Regions from separate parts of the Bradyrhizobium sp. CCBAU 53338 genome, predicted to be linked through region 2. Evidence: predicted binding sites of a transcription regulator. Region 2 holds the regulator's gene; each other region holds the start of a gene.
The links. The regulator HrcA, encoded in region 2, represses chaperone genes, less so after heat shock. The targets are predictions, from matches to a motif close to GTTAGCACTCNCNNNNNGNGAGTGCTAAC.

Region 1 (4,211 bases), 2.8 Mb from region 2:
ACCGAAGCTGCGTTCTGGATCGCGGTACGGACCACCTTGGTCGGGTCGATGATGCCCTTCTTGACGAGGTCGGCATATTCGCCGGTCTGGGAGTCGAAGCCGTAATTGTAGGCTTTGTTCTCCAGGATCTTGCCGACGATCACCGAGCCGTCTTCACCGGCGTTGATCGCGATCTGGCGAGCGGGGGCCGACAGCGCCTTGCGCACGATCTCGACGCCGGTCTTCTGGTCGTCGTTCTTGGTGCGCAGGCCCTTGAGCTGCTCGGAGGCACGGAGCAGGGCGACGCCGCCGCCCGGGACGATGCCTTCCTCGACGGCCGCGCGGGTCGCATGCATCGCGTCATCAACGCGATCCTTGCGCTCCTTCACCTCGACCTCGGTCGCGCCGCCGACGCGGATCACCGCGACGCCGCCAGCGAGCTTGGCCAGACGCTCCTGGAGCTTCTCGCGGTCGTAGTCCGAGGTGGTCTCCTCGATCTGCGCCTTGATCTGGGCCACGCGCGCCTCGATGTCGGCCTTCTTGCCGGCGCCGTTGACGATCGTGGTGTTCTCCTTGTCGATCATCACCTTCTTGGCGCGACCGAGCATGTTGAGCGTGACGTTCTCGAGCTTGATGCCGAGATCTTCCGAGATCGCCTGGCCGCCGGTCAGGATCGCGATGTCCTGCAGCATGGCCTTGCGGCGATCGCCGAAGCCCGGAGCCTTGACGGCCGCGACCTTCAGGCCGCCGCGCAGACGGTTCACGACCAGGGTCGCGAGCGCCTCGCCTTCGACGTCCTCGGCGACGATGACCAGCGGCTTGCCGGTCTGCACCACGGCCTCGAGCAGCGGGAGCAGCTCGTTCAGCGAGGAGAGCTTCTTCTCGTTGATGAGGATGTAGGCGTCGTCCATCTCAACGCGCATCTTGTCGGCGTTGGTGACGAAGTAGGGCGAGATGTAGCCGCGGTCGAACTGCATGCCCTCGACGACGTCGAGTTCGGTCTCGAGCGACTTGGCTTCCTCGACGGTGATGACACCCTCGTTGCCGACCTTCTTCATGGCGTCGGAGAGGAACTTGCCGATCTCCTGGTCGCCGTTCGCCGAGATGGTGCCGACCTGGGCGATCTCGTCGTTCGAGGTGACCTTCTTGGAGTTCTTCTGCAGGTCCGCAACCACGGCCTCGACCGCAAGGTCGATACCGCGCTTGAGGTCCATCGGGTTCATGCCGGCGGCAACCGACTTGGCGCCTTCCTTCACGATCGCCTGGGCGAGCACGGTCGCGGTGGTGGTGCCGTCGCCGGCCGCGTCGGCGGACTTCGAGGCGACTTCGCGCACCATCTGCGCGCCCATGTTCTCGAACTTGTCGTCGAGCTCGATCTCCTTGGCGACGGTGACGCCGTCCTTGGTGATGCGGGGAGCGCCGAACGACTTGTCGAGCACGACGTTGCGGCCCTTCGGACCGAGCGTGACCTTCACCGCGTTGGCGAGAACGTCGACGCCGCGCAGCATCTTGTCGCGCGCTTCAACCGAGAATTTGACTTCTTTGGCTGCCATCTGGATTTTTCCTTGAGGTGTATGACTGGAGGGAGAGAGGGGCTGTTAGGCCGCCTTCTTCTTGGAAGCGGGGACGTCGAGGACGCCCATGATGTCGCTTTCCTTCATGATCAGCAGGTCTTCGCCGTCGATCTTGACTTCGGTGCCCGACCACTTGCCGAACAGCACGCGGTCGCCAACCTTCAGGTCGATCGGAACCAGCTTGCCGGCTTCGTCGCGGCCACCCGGGCCAACGGCGACGACTTCACCCTGGGAGGGCTTTTCCTTGGCAGTGTCGGGGATGATGATGCCGCCGGCGGTCTTCTCTTCTGCGTCGATGCGCTTGACCACGACGCGGTCGTGAAGCGGACGGAATTTCATGCAGCTCTCCTAAGCATTTGCACGAGTTGATGATTTCAACGTGTTAGCAATCTGCGCCAGCGAGTGCTAGCGCAGGCGGAGCTGAAATAGGACAGGAAATTTGCGGGGGCAAGGGCTTCTAGCAGAAAAATTGGCGCTCTGAAGGCCCGCCTGCCAGAATCTCTTTACCATCGTTAACCGAATGCCGGAGGCCTCTCCGAGGCCCCTTCGGGGCCGTATTAGCACGGAGCGCGCTCTGCTGCTAAAGCATTGAATTTCAACAACTTGTTAAACTTTTAGGCTTGAGATGAATTGTCAGTTTGCGTCACATTTCTCTCATGTGAGCGCATCTCCGCCGGGTGGCTCGTAAGCTGCGTACCGGATCAAGCCACCCCAGAAATGCGCTCCTGCAAAGGAGGTTGGCATGGGACTGCGGGTTGGGGGCGTTTCCGAAGACTTCCGGAAACAGATGCTGGGCTACGGGCTGACGACGGCGCAGATCCTCTACCGGATGCCGGATCATCCCTCGCTGCTTCAGACCTACGTCTGGCAGAACTACGACATGTTTCCGAAATTCCCCGCGCTGAGCGACTTCCTCGCGTTCTGGCAGGAGAAGCTCGACGGTCCGCTGCATTCGGTGACCGTCGCGCATTCCAAGCTGATCAAGCCGGCCGAGCTGCGCGCCGTGGACGGAGTGTTCCGGCTGCATTGACGGCGAGATGCCGTAGGGCGCAGTTGCGAAGCGCAATCCGCCGCTGTCTGAAGGGCGGCGGGGTACGCCTGCGGCCAACCGCCCTACGGCTTCCGTTTCTGTGCTAGCCTCCCCCCATAACAACAGGGAGGCGGCCCATGGCCAAGAAAACAAAATCGCGTAGCGCAGCGGTAACCGCGGTGAAGAAGCGTAGCGGCACCAAGCCCGCGGCCCGATCATCAGCGCGCAAGACGGTGAAGTCGAAAGCGCGTGCGACGACAGCCAGGGTCGCGACGAAGAAGCCCGCACGCCGCAAGCAGCGCATCGCCATCAGCCATCACCGCGAGGAGGATTTCAAAGCCGACGGCCTGCGCGCCTACGCCAAGTACCGCGACCTCGGTATCGCCGCCGCGAGCGATGGCTTGGCGCAAGCTCATGTCATCCGCTTGCAAGGTCCCTGCGATCCGGCTGAAGTCTCAAAACTGCACTTCCACGACGTCGACTTCCAGATGGTCTATGTTCTGAAGGGCTGGGTGAAGACCTACATGGACGGGCAGGGCGAGACGATGATGCTGGAAGGCAGCGCCTGGACCCAGCCGCCGAAGATCAAGCACATGATCCTGGATTATTCCGACGACGTCGAACTGCTGGAAGTGATCCTGCCGGCGGAGTTCAGGACGGTCGAGTTGAAGGCGTAGAGCGCAAGTCTCTCCGCCCGTCATTCCGGGTTCGCGACTTCGTCGCGCTCCGGAATGACGGTCTGAGAGATACCTACGTCAACACCCCCACGATAGCCCCCATCAGACACGTCGTCAGCGTCCCCGACACGATCGACTTCAGACCCAGCGCGTTGATCTCGTCGCGCCGCTCCGGCGCCATCACGCCGAGCCCGCCGATCATGATGCCGAGGCTGGCGAAATTGGCGAAGCCGCACATGGCGTACAGCATGATCAGGCGCGAGCGCGGATCGAGGGTGCCAGGCGGCAACTTCGAGAAGTCGACATAGGCGACGAGCTCGTTGAGCACGGTCTTGGTGCCCATCAGGCTGCCGGCGGTGACGGCCTGGTCCCAGGGCAGCCCCATCAGCCAGCACACCGGCGCCATGATCAGTCCCAGCACGCGCTGCAGCGAGATCGCGGCGCCGCCAATATCAGGCAACAGTCCGAGCACCGCATTGGCGAGATAGACCAGCGCCACCAGCACCAGGAGCATCGCGACGATGTTGATCAGCAGCTCGATCCCGGCGCCCGTGCCTTTCACGATCGCGTCCATGGTGCCGGAGACCGCCATTTCGGGGTCCTCCAGCGCCCCGCCGGTGCGCTTGTCGGAGGTCTCGGGGATCATGATCAGGCTGACGAGGATCGCGGCCGGCGCGCCCAGCACGGAGGCGATGACGAAATGCGCGGCCGCATCGGGAATAAGAGGAGCAAGGAGCGTCGCATAGAGCACCAGCACGGTGCCGGCGATGCCGGCCATGCCGCCGGTCATCACCAGAAACAATTCGCTGCGCGACATCTGCGTCAGATACGGCCGCACGAACAGCGGCGCCTCGACCATGCCCAGGAAGATGTTCGCGGCGGTCGAGAGCCCGACTGCGCCGCCGACCCCCAACGTGCGCTCCAGCAGCCAGGCCATGCCGCGCACGATCG
Region 2 (4,211 bases):
AGCCGGCGAAGCGCGTGGCTTCGACGCTGGTCGGGTTTGCTTCCAGCGTGACTTCGACGTCGTTCGCAACCATCCAGTGCTTGCCGATGGCATCGAGCACGGCGCCGACCGTGGCCGGCTGCATCAGTGATGGCGTGCCGCCACCGAGGAAGATCGAGGTGACCTCGCGGCCGGGCGCGCGCTGCGCGGTCGTTTCGATCTCGCGCGCGAAGGCGGAAGCAAAGCGCGTCTCGTCGATCGCGGCGTGGCGAACATGGCTGTTGAAGTCGCAATAGGGACATTTCGACAGGCAGAACGGCCAGTGCACGTAGACGCCGAACGCATCCTTATTAGCGCGGCTCAAGGCAGATCTCCGCCAGTTTCACGAAGGCGCGGGCGCGATGCGACAGGCCGAGGCCGAGCGGCGGCAGGCCGTGCTTCTCGATGCTGTCCATCTCGCCGAAGGTGCGCGTGTGACCATCGGGCAAAAACATCGGATCGTAGCCGAAACCGGCAGTGCCGCGCGGCGGCCACGCCAGCGTGCCGTCGACGCGCGCCTCGACCTCCTCGAGATGATTGTCGGGCCAGGCAACGCAGAGCGCGGAGACGAAATGGGCCTTGCGCTTGTCGGGCGTGGTGGCGCCGCGCTCCTGCAACAGGCGCTCGATCTGCGCCATCGCCGCGGAGAAATCCTTGGAGGGACCGGCCCAGCGCGCGCTGTAGATGCCCGGTGCGCCGTCGAGCGCGTCGACCACGATGCCGGAATCGTCGGCGAAGGACGGAAGCCCGGTGGCCTGCGCCGCCGCGATCGCCTTGATCGCGGCGTTGCTGCGGAAGTCGTTGCCGGTCTCGTCGGGCTCGCCCAAGCCGAGCTCGCCGGCCGACACCACCTCGATGCCGTGCGGCGCGAGCAGCTCCTTCATCTCGGCGAGCTTGCCGGGATTATGGGTCGCGATGACCAGCTTTCCGGTGATTCGGCGGTGCATGGGCCTATTGACTACGCGACAGCCAGTTTCTGCAAGTCCACCAGACGCGCGATGCCCTTCTGCGCCAGTGCGATCAGCTTCAGGAACTCGTCCTGCGTGAACGGCTCGCGTTCCGCGGTGCCCTGCACCTCGATGATGCGGCCGTCGCCGGTCATGACGAAATTGGCGTCGGTCTCGGCTTCGGAATCCTCGGCATAGTCGAGATCCAGCACCGGCGTGCCGTTGTAGATGCCGCAGGAGATCGCGGCGACGTTGTCGCGCATGACGTTGGCCTTGACCATGTTGCGCGTCTTCATCCAGTTGATGCAGTCGGCGAGCGCGACCCAGGCGCCGGTGATCGAGGCGGTGCGGGTGCCGCCGTCGGCCTGGAGCACGTCGCAATCGACCGTGATCTGGCGCTCACCGAGCGCTTCGAGATCGACGATGGTGCGAAGCGAGCGGCCGATCAGACGCTGGATCTCGACGGTGCGGCCGCTCTGCTTGCCGGCGGCGGCCTCGCGGCGGGTCCGTTCGGAGGTCGCGCGCGGCAGCATGCCGTATTCGGCGGTGACCCAGCCGCGCCCCTGGCCCTTCAGCCACGGCGGCAGGCGGTCTTCCAGCGTGGCGGTGACGAGCACGTGGGTGTCGCCGAATTTCACGAGGCAGGAGCCTTCCGCATATTTGACCACGCCACGCTCCAGCGTCACGGGGCGCAATTCGTCGGGCGCACGGCGGCTTGGCCGCATGGGAATCCTCCAAAACTCGCAAGGAATAGGCTGTTCGCGGTGCTTGTAGGTGGGGTGAGGGTGAGCAGCAAGGCTTTTTCACCCCCTGATGTCCACCCCGCAAACGCCACGCTTGTCAGACGCGCCCGGGATGGACAAATTACAAGCAACTGACAGGAGTTACCGTCTGTGGCCCATCACGATCCGATCCATCTGATCGCGCCGCGCGCGGGCCTCGCCCAGCTCAACGAGCGTTCCCGCGACATCTTTCGTCAAATTGTCGAAAGCTACCTCGCGACCGGCGAGCCCGTGGGCTCGCGCAACATTTCGCGCTTGATCGCGATGCCGCTGTCGCCGGCCTCGGTCCGCAACGTCATGGCCGATCTGGAACAGCTCGGCCTGATCTATGCCCCGCACACCTCGGCCGGCCGGCTGCCGACGGAACTCGGCCTGCGCTTCTTCGTCGATGCCCTGATGCAGGTCGGCGATCTCAACGAGGCCGAACGGCAGTCGATCCAGAGCCAGCTCGCCACCGTCGGGCACGCCCAATCGGTGGAAGCGGCGCTGGACCAGGCGCTGACCCGGCTTTCGGGGCTGACGCGCGCCGCAGCTGTGGTGCTGACGCCAAAATCCAATGCCCGGCTGAAGCACATCGAATTCGTCCGATTGGAACCCGAGAAGGCGCTGGTGATCCTGGTCGGCGAGGACGGCCAGGTCGAAAACCGCGTGCTGACGCTGCCGCCTGGGGTTCCTTCCTCGGCCATCACCGAAGCCGGCAATTTCCTCAATGCGCGAATTCGGGGGCGGACGCTCGCCGAAGCGCGGCTCGAGCTCGAAACCGCGCTCGGCGAGGCCCGCGCCGAGCTCGATCAATTGGCGCAAAAGGTGATCTCGGCGGGAATCGCAAGCTGGTCGGGCGGCGAGAACGAGGACCGTCAGCTCATCGTTCGCGGCCACGCCAATCTGCTGGAAGACCTGCATGCGCTGGAGGATCTCGAGCGCGTCAGGTTGCTGTTCGAGGATCTCGAGACCAAGCGCGGCGTGATCGATCTGCTCGGGCGGGCCGAAACCGCCGAAGGCGTCAGGATCTTCATTGGCAGCGAGAACAAGCTGTTTTCCCTGTCGGGCTCCTCCACCATCATCTCACCCTATCGGGATGCCGCCGGCCACATCGTCGGTGTTTTGGGCGTGATCGGGCCGACACGGCTGAATTATGCCCGCGTGATCCCGACCGTGGACTACGCCGCCCGCATCGTCAGTCGCCTGCTGGGGGGCTGACCGGCATTTGAGCCGATCACGGGCGCTTGATTTTCAGCGCCCGAAGCACGATATCCGGGCCAGAAAAATCCCGTGAGACGAGTTCGAGAAGAGAGCCGATGACCGATCGAGACCGGCAACCCGAAGACACGACTGCTGCGACCGGCGAGCCCGTGGTGTCGAAGCCCTACATCATGCCTGATGATCCCGAGCCCGGTTCGGTGGAATTGCTGCAGAAGGAAGCCGCCGAGGCGCGCGACCGCATGCTGCGGACGCTGGCCGAGATGGAGAATCTGCGCAAGCGCACCGCCAAGGAAGTCGCCGACTCCAAACTCTACGGCGTCACCGGCTTTGCCCGCGACGTGCTCGACATCGCCGACAACCTTCAACGCGCGCTCGATGCCGTTCCGGCCGAAGCGCGTGCCGCCGCCGATCCCGGCCTGATCGCGCTGATCGAAGGCGTCGAGCTCACCGAGCGTTCGCTGCTCAGCGCGCTGGAAAAGCACGGCGTGAAGAAGTTCGACCCGCAGGGCCAGAAGTTCGACCCGAACTTCCAGCAGGCCATGTACGAGGTGCCTGATGCGTCGGTGCCCGCGGGCACCGTGGTGCAGGTCATGCAGGCCGGCTACACCATCGGCGAGCGCGTGCTGCGCCCGGCGCTGGTCGGCGTCGCCAAGGGCGGCGCGAAGCCTGCGCCCGCGGCGAACAGCAACGAAGCGAACTGAGTTTTGGCGTCATTCCGGGGCGATGCGAAGCATCGCGCCCGGAACGACTGCGCGAAATCCTTACGCGCTCGCGATATCCGCAGACTGGATCCGCTTCACGCCGGCCTTGGCCATGTCGGCCCAGGCCTTTGCCAGCGAGCCCTGCGTATCGATGCCGCGGCAGGCGTCCTCCACGACATAGACCTCAAAACCCGCCTTGCGCGCATCGAGCGCGGTCCACGCGACGCAGAAGTCGGTGGCGAGACCCGCAACGAAGACGCGCTTGATCTTGCGCGACTTCAGATAGGCGGCGAGGCCTGTCGTTGTCTTGCCGTCGGCTTCGAGGAACGCCGAATAGCTGTCGACGTCCTTGTGGAAGCCCTTGCGGATGATGAGCTCGGCCTGCGGGATCGAGAGATCCTTCGAGAGCGAGGCGCCGTCGGTGCCCTGCACGCAATGGTCGGGCCATAGCACCTGCTTGCCGTAGGGCAGGTCGATGGTCTCGAACGGCTTCTTGCCCGAATGAGCAGATGCGAAGGAAACGTGGCCGGGCGTGTGCCAGTCCTGCGTCATCACGACGT
Region 3 (4,211 bases), on a different replicon from region 2:
ATCATGCACCACCTCAAAATCCATGACGGCTGCTCTGAGCGGCTGATGCATCGGCGCCTTTCTGACGCTCGTGAGATAGGACTTCTGCACCTCCTCCGAATAAGTGGACACCTGTAGTAGCTCAGAGAGCCCGGAGGTATCGAATGCCAGAACGTCAACTTCGATGGTTCACAGAGGACTACAAACGCTAGGCCGTTGAACTGGCGGTATCGAGTGGTCGATCGATCGGATCGGTCGCCAAGGAGCTCGGTCTGCGCGGTGCTGCGCCGCTGGATAGACAAATTCCGGCAGGAGCCGGCATCGGCGGCGTGGCGGCCCACCACGCAGGCGACGCCGATGCCGAGATCCGGCAGGTCCATCGCGAGAGCAGCCAGCGGCAGTTCTCGAGTCCACGCCGCCCTGCGGACGCGGGGACGTGGGCCAGCCGTGGCCGGATCGAACGGCTGATGCGACGGCATGGCATTCGGGCGATCATGGCGCCGCCATGTCGCGTCCGCACCACCGACAGTCGCCACAATCTGCCGATCGCACCAAACCTGATCGCGCGCGACTTCACCGCCGCGGCCCCAAACCGGGTCTGGCTGGCCGATATCACCTACGTCCCACGGCGGAGGACTGGCTGTACCTGGCAGCCGTCATGGACCTCTTCAGCCGCAAGATCGTCGGTTGGGCGATGCCGGATCACATGCGGGTCGAACTCGTCTCCTCCGCACTGACGATGGCGCTTCGCCAGCAGCGGCCGGACGCCGGATTGGTCCATCATTCCGATCGCGGAGTGCAGTACGCTTCACACGAGTATCGCGCGGCCCTTACCGCCGCGGGCCTGACGCATCGACTGCTACGACAATGCCCCGATGGAGAGGTTCTTCCACACCCTCAAGACCGAGCTCGTTCATCATCGTCAGTACCAGACCCGTGCCGAAGCCCGGCGCGACATCTTCGCCTTCATCGCGGGCTTCTCCAATCGAACCAGGCTCTATTCCGCCATCGGATATATCCCTCCGATCGAGATGGAGCTAAAAGCCGCTTAAACCCGTCCGCTTTCTCGGGGGAAGATCAGAGCGCAAAAAGAGGTCAGTCTGACGCACTATCGAGATTGAAGACCGCGTTGAGCGGGGCGACTAACGGCGAAAATCGAAGCATTGTTGCTGATGGATGTTAGGCTCCGAACCACATCTTTCGTCTTGTCTGCAATGTTCTTTGTCCGTCACTTGCGCTCGCTGTCGTGACAATCGGCATTTCTTCTCTCCGCACAGCCGGGACACCCGAGGACCCAACAGCATACAACCTATCGCCACGGCCGATTCAACCCTCATGCGAGCCATCCTGGTGTGAGATAGTTGCAGTAGCTACGCTATCGCCTTGTTTGCTACCTTCAAACTCGCGTCACCAATCCTCTCAAGGTGATGCGGGGGCGGACTCGGCGTATCCCCCGATCCAGTCGTGTGCCGCCCCCACTCTTCGCGAGCGGTCTGAAGAAGATGCGGTGAAACCGGGGGCGTTGCATCTCGTTGCCTCCCCGGAAGCCCATCTCGTCGCAATATAAGACGCGAGAAGCATGCGTATACGATCATCAGCATCACCGCGGAAGAAGGGCGGACGAAGCGCGATTGAACTTTGCGTGAGCGCTGATCTCGTCTTGATTCAGTTCTCCCGCGCGGGCGTTTCGTTCAGCTCCTTGAAGAGGTCGCCGCCGGCCCCTGGCCGCTTTCATCCAGCTCCGGTCAACTGCCAAGGTTAGCGATGGAGCGAGATGAAAAAAGGCGCTATTTTTCAAGATCGGCTTGCCTAGAACGAGACGGCATCCCGAACCTGTTCACACTCCTTGGCTGTTGCGGATGTCGCGGCTAACTCGATGAGAATTCCGTCCACTGAAGCAAGCCCGGCGAACTCCTGTTACGTCGCGCGTTCATCAGCGCTAGGGTTCGTTTCGGCCGGAGCCGTATCCGAGCAGTCAATGAGACCAAGAATGGCTTTAGCAACTACTAAGACTCTCGAGCGCACCAATGTCTGAGCGTTCTTCCAGGCCAAGAGCATCCGCCGCGAAATCGTGCAGACCTCGGCCGAGCAGGGCAACCTCACACTGCGCTAATAGCGGCCGGGCCAGTTAGCTACGATAAATGATTCTGGCAGAGACGACTTCTGAGTGTGATTTTTTGCTGGAAGCTCTTGCTCCTGTAGAAGCCCCGTCCTATTTCAGCTGCGTCTGCGCTAGCACTCGTAGGCATCGATTGCTCACAAGGTTGAAGTCTCAACTCGTGCAAATATTAGGAGGACTGCATGAAATTCCGTCCGCTTCACGACCGCGTCGTGGTCAAGCGCATCGACGCAGAAGAGAAGACCGCTGGCGGCATCATCATTCCCGACACTGCCAAGGAAAAGCCCTCCCAGGGCGAAGTCGTCGCCGTCGGCCCCGGTGGCCGCGACGAAGCTGGCAAGCTGATCCCGATCGACCTGAAGGTCGGCGACCGCGTGCTGTTCGGCAAGTGGTCCGGCACCGAGGTCAAGATCGACGGCCAGGACCTGCTGATCATGAAGGAGAGCGACGTGATGGGCGTTCTCGAGGTCGCCGAGTCCAAGAAGAAGGCGGCTTAAGAGCCTCCCTCCTCCCTCCAGTCAAACACCTTAAGGAAAATTCCAGATGGCAGCCAAAGAAGTCAAATTCTCGGTTGAAGCGCGCGACAAGATGCTGCGCGGCGTCGACGTCCTCGCCAACGCGGTGAAGGTCACGCTCGGTCCGAAGGGCCGCAACGTCGTGCTCGACAAGTCGTTCGGCGCTCCCCGCATCACCAAGGACGGCGTCACCGTCGCCAAGGAGATCGAGCTCGACGACAAGTTCGAGAACATGGGCGCCCAGATGGTGCGCGAAGTCGCCTCGAAGTCCGCTGACGCGGCCGGCGACGGCACCACCACCGCCACCGTGCTGGCCCAGGCGATCGTGAAGGAAGGCGCCAAGTCGGTCGCCGCCGGCATGAACCCGATGGACCTCAAGCGCGGTATCGACCTCGCGGTCGAGGCTGTGGTTGCAGACCTCCAGAAGAACTCCAAGAAGGTCACCTCGAACGACGAGATCGCCCAGGTCGGCACCATCTCGGCCAACGGCGACCAGGAGATCGGCAAGTTCCTCTCCGACGCCATGAAGAAGGTCGGCAACGAGGGTGTCATCACCGTCGAGGAAGCCAAGTCGCTCGAGACCGAGCTCGACGTCGTCGAGGGCATGCAGTTCGACCGCGGCTACATCTCGCCCTACTTCGTCACCAACGCCGACAAGATGCGCGTTGAGATGGACGACGCCTACATCCTCATCAACGAGAAGAAGCTCTCCTCGCTGAACGAGCTGCTGCCGCTGCTCGAGGCCGTGGTGCAGACCGGCAAGCCGCTGGTCATCGTCGCCGAGGACGTCGAAGGCGAGGCCTTGGCCACGCTTGTTGTGAACCGTCTGCGCGGCGGCCTGAAGGTCGCGGCCGTCAAGGCTCCGGGCTTCGGCGATCGCCGCAAGGCCATGCTGCAGGACATCGCGATCCTGACCGGCGGCCAGGCGATCTCGGAAGATCTCGGCATCAAGCTCGAGAACGTCACGCTCAACATGCTCGGTCGCGCCAAGAAGGTGATGATCGACAAGGAGAACACCACGATCGTCAATGGCGCCGGCAAGAAGGCCGACATCGAGGCGCGCGTGGCCCAGATCAAGGCGCAGATCGAGGAGACCACCTCGGACTACGACCGTGAGAAGCTCCAGGAGCGTCTTGCCAAGCTCGCAGGCGGCGTCGCGGTGATCCGCGTCGGCGGCGCGACCGAGGTCGAGGTGAAGGAGCGCAAGGATCGCGTTGATGACGCGATGCATGCGACCCGCGCGGCTGTCGAGGAAGGCATCGTCCCGGGCGGCGGCGTCGCCCTGCTCCGTGCCTCCGAGCAGCTCAAGGGCCTGCGCACCAAGAACGACGACCAGAAGACCGGCGTCGAGATCGTGCGCAAGGCGCTGTCGGCTCCCGCTCGCCAGATCGCGATCAACGCCGGTGAAGACGGCTCGGTGATCATCGGCAAGATCCTGGAGAAGGACCAGTACGCCTACGGCTTCGACAGCCAGACCGGCGAATACGGCAACCTGGTCTCCAAAGGCATCATCGACCCGACCAAGGTGGTCCGCACCGCGATCCAGAACGCAGCCTCCGTTGCAGCGCTCCTGATCACCACCGAAGCCATGGTCGCCG
Region 4 (4,211 bases), 1.1 Mb from region 2:
AGCCGAAGGTCTCGGACTTGTTCTCCAGGATCTTGCCGACCACGATCGAGCCCTCGACGCCGGCATTCTCCGAGATCTGGCGGATCGGAGCTTCCAGCGCTTTCAGCACGATGTTGATGCCGGCCTGGACGTCGGCATTGGCGTTGGTGAGACGGCCGACCGCTTTCTTGGCGCGCAGCAACGTGACGCCGCCGCCGGGGACGATACCTTCCTGCACCGCGGCGCGGGTGGCGTTGAGCGCGTCCTCGACGCGGTCCTTCTTCTCCTTGACCTCGATCTCGGTCGCGCCGCCGACGCGGATCACCGCGACGCCGCCGGCGAGCTTGGCCAGGCGCTCCTGGAGCTTCTCACGGTCGTAGTCCGACGTGGTCTCCTCGATCTGGGCCTTGATCTGGCCGACGCGGGCCTCGATGTCGGGCTTCTTGCCGGCGCCCTTGACGATCGTGGTGTTCTCCTTGTCGATCACCACTTTGCCAGCGCGACCCAGCATCTTCACCGTGACGTTCTCGAGCTTCATGCCGAGGTCTTCGGAGATCAGCTGGCCACCGGTCAGGATCGCGAGGTCTTCCAACATGGCCTTGCGGCGATCGCCGAAGCCCGGCGCCTTGACGGCGGCAACCTTGAGGCCGCCACGCAGACGGTTGACGACCAGGGTGGCGAGAGCCTCGCCCTCGACGTCCTCGGCGATGATGACGAGCGGCTTGCCCGACTGCACCACGGCTTCCAGCACCGGCAGCATCGCCTGCAGGCCGGAGAGCTTCTTCTCGTGCAGGAGGATGTAGGCGTCCTCGAGCTCGGCGGTCATCTTCTCGGGGTTGGTGACGAAGTAGGGGCTGAGATAGCCGCGGTCGAACTTCATGCCCTCGACGATGTCGACCTCGGTGTCGAGCGACTTGTTCTCCTCGACGGTGATGACACCCTCGTTGCCGACCTTCTGCATCGCCTGCGCGATCATCTTGCCGATGGCGGCATCGCCGTTGGCCGAGATGGTGCCGACCTGGGCGACCTCGGAAGAGGCGGCGACCGGCTTGGCGCGCTTCTCGATGTCCTTGATGACGGCCTGGACCGCGGTGTCGATGCCGCGCTTGAGGTCCATCGGGTTCATGCCGGCGGCAACCGCCTTGGCGCCCTCGCGCACGATGGCCTGGGCCAGCACGGTCGCGGTGGTGGTGCCGTCGCCGGCGAGGTCGTTGGTCTTGGAGGCGACCTCACGCACCATCTGCGCGCCCATGTTCTCGAACTTGTCCTCGAGCTCGATCTCCTTGGCGACGGTGACGCCGTCCTTGGTGATGCGGGGCGCGCCGAAGCTCTTCTCGATGACGACGTTGCGGCCCTTCGGACCGAGCGTCACCTTGACGGCGTTGGCGAGAATGTCGACGCCGCGCAGCATGCGATCGCGCGCGTCTCCGGAAAACTTGACGTCCTTGGCAGCCATTGTCTGCAATCCCTGATGTATCGTGATGTGTCGTGTCTGGTGGTGTGCGGCGGAATGATGGATGCCCGGACCTGTCATCCGGGCATGGCATTCAGCGGCCGTTCAGGCTGATGGCCCTAGGCCATCACGCCCATGATGTCCGACTCCTTCATGATGAGGAGCTCTTCGTTGTCGATCTTGACCTCGGTGCCCGACCACTTGCCGAACAGCACGCGGTCGCCGACCTTGAGGTCGATCGGGATCAGCTTGCCAGCCTCGTCGCGGCCGCCGGGGCCGACGGCGACGACTTCGCCCTGGGACGGCTTTTCCTTGGCGGTGTCGGGGATGATGATGCCGCCCTTGGTCTTTTCCTCGGCGTCGATACGTTTGACCACGACACGGTCATGCAGCGGACGAAATTTGGACTTAGCCATGACGTTTCCCTTTGGAGGCTCGCTTTTCCGAAAGCAGCGGAAGTGGGTGGGGGCGGCGCTCCCGTTCCCCCTCTTCCCGAGGGTCGAACGGTGCGCTTAGCAATCGGTCTTTCCGAGTGCTAATAGTGCGCAGGGGATATGGCTTGGCTGCGATCCTGTCAAGCAAAGGTGGTTAAGCGATTGGTGAGGCGGATATAGGATGGTGGCACTGGAAACTCGTTCGGGGAAGAGACGTATCTTAGGACGTCATTGCCCTGGTTGCGGTTTTGCGCTTGGCTGCGGAAGGGATGCGGCCGTGGTCTTGTTCGGGGGAATGCCATGATCAGTTCAGCTCACGCGCGCACGGTTGCCAATCTGGCGGCGGCCTCTTGCCTGGCGCTTCTGCTCGGCGCCTGCGGCGGCGGTATGAGCCTGCCGTCCTTCTCCTCGTCCCAGCCGGCACCCGAGGCCGAGCCCGGCACCGCTCCGGAAATGCCGGCCTCGATCCGCGCCGACGAGATCGTCGGCCGCTGGGGTCTTGCCTCGTTCCAGAACCCGGCCGATCGCGCCCGCACCGAGGCGGCTGCGCGGGCGCAGTGCAAGAATCCCTACGTGATCGGCGCCGGTTCCTCCGGCGGCGTGATCATGCATCTGGCCGACCAGGCCACGCCGCAGGAACTGCGGCTGAAGGGCTCGCCGAGCGGCAAGAACTATATCGGCCCCTCCGGCCCGACGCCGGGCGAGCAGGACCGCGAGATCGTCTCCTTCGACGGCCGCGTCATGATCACCCGCTTCGTCGACAAGGACGCCGCCACCCGCTACGGCAACATGGTCTACGTCCGCTGCGGACCGAAGGCGTAGCTGATTTCTGTCATTCCGGGGCGGTCCGCAGGACCGGACCCGGAATCTCGAGCTTCCGGGTTCACGCTTGGCGTGCCCCGGAATGACAATGTGAGACAGGATCAAAAAACAAAAAACGCCGGCTTGCGCCGGCGTTTTTGTTGTTCGGTTTGCCGTGTTCGCCTAGTCGAACAGCGCGTCGATGTCGTCTTGTGAGGCGTGGCCGACGTCGCCGGCGAGCTTCGGGCCGTTGAGGAGCTTGTCGTCCTCGCTGCGGGTGTCGACCTGGGCGGGTGCGTGGGACTTGATCGCGTCGACGCCGCCCCAGATGTCCATCATCGAATTGATGTGCTGCTCGATGAACTTCATCGTGGTCATGACCTTGCTGATGCGCTGGCCGGTCAGGTCCTGGAAGTTGCACGCCTCGAAGATCGAGATGACGCGTTCCTGGATGTCGTCGGCGAGGCGCTTCTGCTGGTCGACCGAGTCGACCTTGGAGAGGGCGGAGGCCGCCTGGTCGATCGACTCGGCGGCTTCGAGGATCTGCTGGGTCGCCTGTTCGGTGCCGCCGACCACCGCGCCGAGCTCGCCATTGACCTTGGCCATCTCGCCGCCGTCGAAGCTCTTGCCGTGCAGGGTCGCGATCTCGCGCTTGGTGCGGTCGATGGCGTCGTGGATGAGGTCGAGCTCGACCTTGAGCTTCTCGCACTGCTCGATCTGGGCCCGATAGGTATCGAGCATCGTGCGTGCGTCGGAAAGTTCCTGGGCGGTGGAGGCGTCGATCGCGGCCATCGCCGCGCTGCCGGTCAGGGGCACGCTGCCCTTCGCCATCTGGGCGCGGATCGCACGCAGCTCCGCCATGATCTCGTTATGCATCGGGCCTGCCTCTTCTGCTACGTCAAGAATCGGCAACTCGCCACCGGCGATATCCTCGACACGAAAACGCTTGCGGTGAACAGCCATCAGGATACTCCCCCACCTCATTCACGCGTCTTTGTAGACAGAAGCGATTTAACACGAGGTTCACGGCAGGAACCGTCGTGCAGCCGCGCGCCACGGCGAAGCAAACGCGCGATTAACCATGAGGCGTCGCCCTTCATCGAAAATAAACGCTGATCGCCGAATTGCCCCGCCGTTCGCGACGTGGTGAATCGAAACGCCCGATCCGTTTACCAAACGCAACGGAGTTTGCTCTTTATTGACCACGTCGAGGACGCGGACATCAGCCAACGCGTCCGGCGACGAATGCAACAAGACGAAACAGTACAGAGTACGTCGATGTTCAAGAAAATGTCTGTCGCGCTGCTCGGCAGCGCATGCGCCTTCATTGTCGGCGCTACCAGCGCCAGCGCCTTCGACAATACCGTGCCGAACGATCCGCCCGCGGTGCTCTACCAGCCGCGGGTAGCCCCGGCGCCGGTGCGCGTGGCCTCCAACGCCAATATGGGCGGCGGCTTCATCGAGTTCCTGTTCGGCGATGGTCCCGGCCGCGGTCCGGCCTATGCACCGCAGCAGTCGATCTATCAGCAGCAGCCCGCCTACAA

Region 1: groES (co-chaperone GroES) is a predicted target of HrcA. The motif match lies at 1,935-1,963, and genes of this name have one in related genera.
Region 3: XH90_RS36485 (co-chaperone GroES) is a predicted target of HrcA. The motif match lies at 2,211-2,239, and genes of this name have one in related genera.
Region 4: groES (co-chaperone GroES) is a predicted target of HrcA. The motif match lies at 1,944-1,972, and genes of this name have one in related genera.

Annotation. Positions count from the first base shown of each region.
Region 1 is NZ_CP030048.1:3,003,104-3,007,314, forward strand. Features, by position in the region: gene groL (chaperonin GroEL) at 1-1,532, opposite strand, end outside; gene groES (co-chaperone GroES) at 1,578-1,892, opposite strand; gene XH90_RS13915 (usg protein) at 2,296-2,583, shown strand; gene XH90_RS13920 (cupin domain-containing protein) at 2,721-3,260, shown strand; gene XH90_RS13925 (NupC/NupG family nucleoside CNT transporter) at 3,334-4,211, opposite strand, start outside.
Region 2 is NZ_CP030048.1:181,854-186,064, reverse strand. Features, by position in the region: gene hemW (radical SAM family heme chaperone HemW) at 1-343, opposite strand, end outside; gene rdgB (RdgB/HAM1 family non-canonical purine NTP pyrophosphatase) at 330-965, opposite strand; gene rph (ribonuclease PH) at 977-1,690, opposite strand; gene hrcA (heat-inducible transcriptional repressor HrcA) at 1,859-2,947, shown strand; gene grpE (nucleotide exchange factor GrpE) at 3,046-3,651, shown strand; gene pncA (bifunctional nicotinamidase/pyrazinamidase) at 3,712-4,211, opposite strand, start outside.
Region 3 is NZ_CP030049.1:487,091-491,301, reverse strand. Features, by position in the region: partial or broken gene XH90_RS39355 (IS3 family transposase) at 376-1,031, shown strand; gene XH90_RS36485 (co-chaperone GroES) at 2,281-2,595, shown strand; gene groL (chaperonin GroEL) at 2,642-4,211, shown strand, end outside.
Region 4 is NZ_CP030048.1:6,400,015-6,404,225, reverse strand. Features, by position in the region: gene groL (chaperonin GroEL) at 1-1,435, opposite strand, end outside; gene groES (co-chaperone GroES) at 1,552-1,848, opposite strand; gene XH90_RS30065 (hypothetical protein) at 2,167-2,688, shown strand; gene XH90_RS30060 (protein phosphatase CheZ) at 2,851-3,630, opposite strand; gene XH90_RS30055 (L,D-transpeptidase) at 3,946-4,211, shown strand, end outside.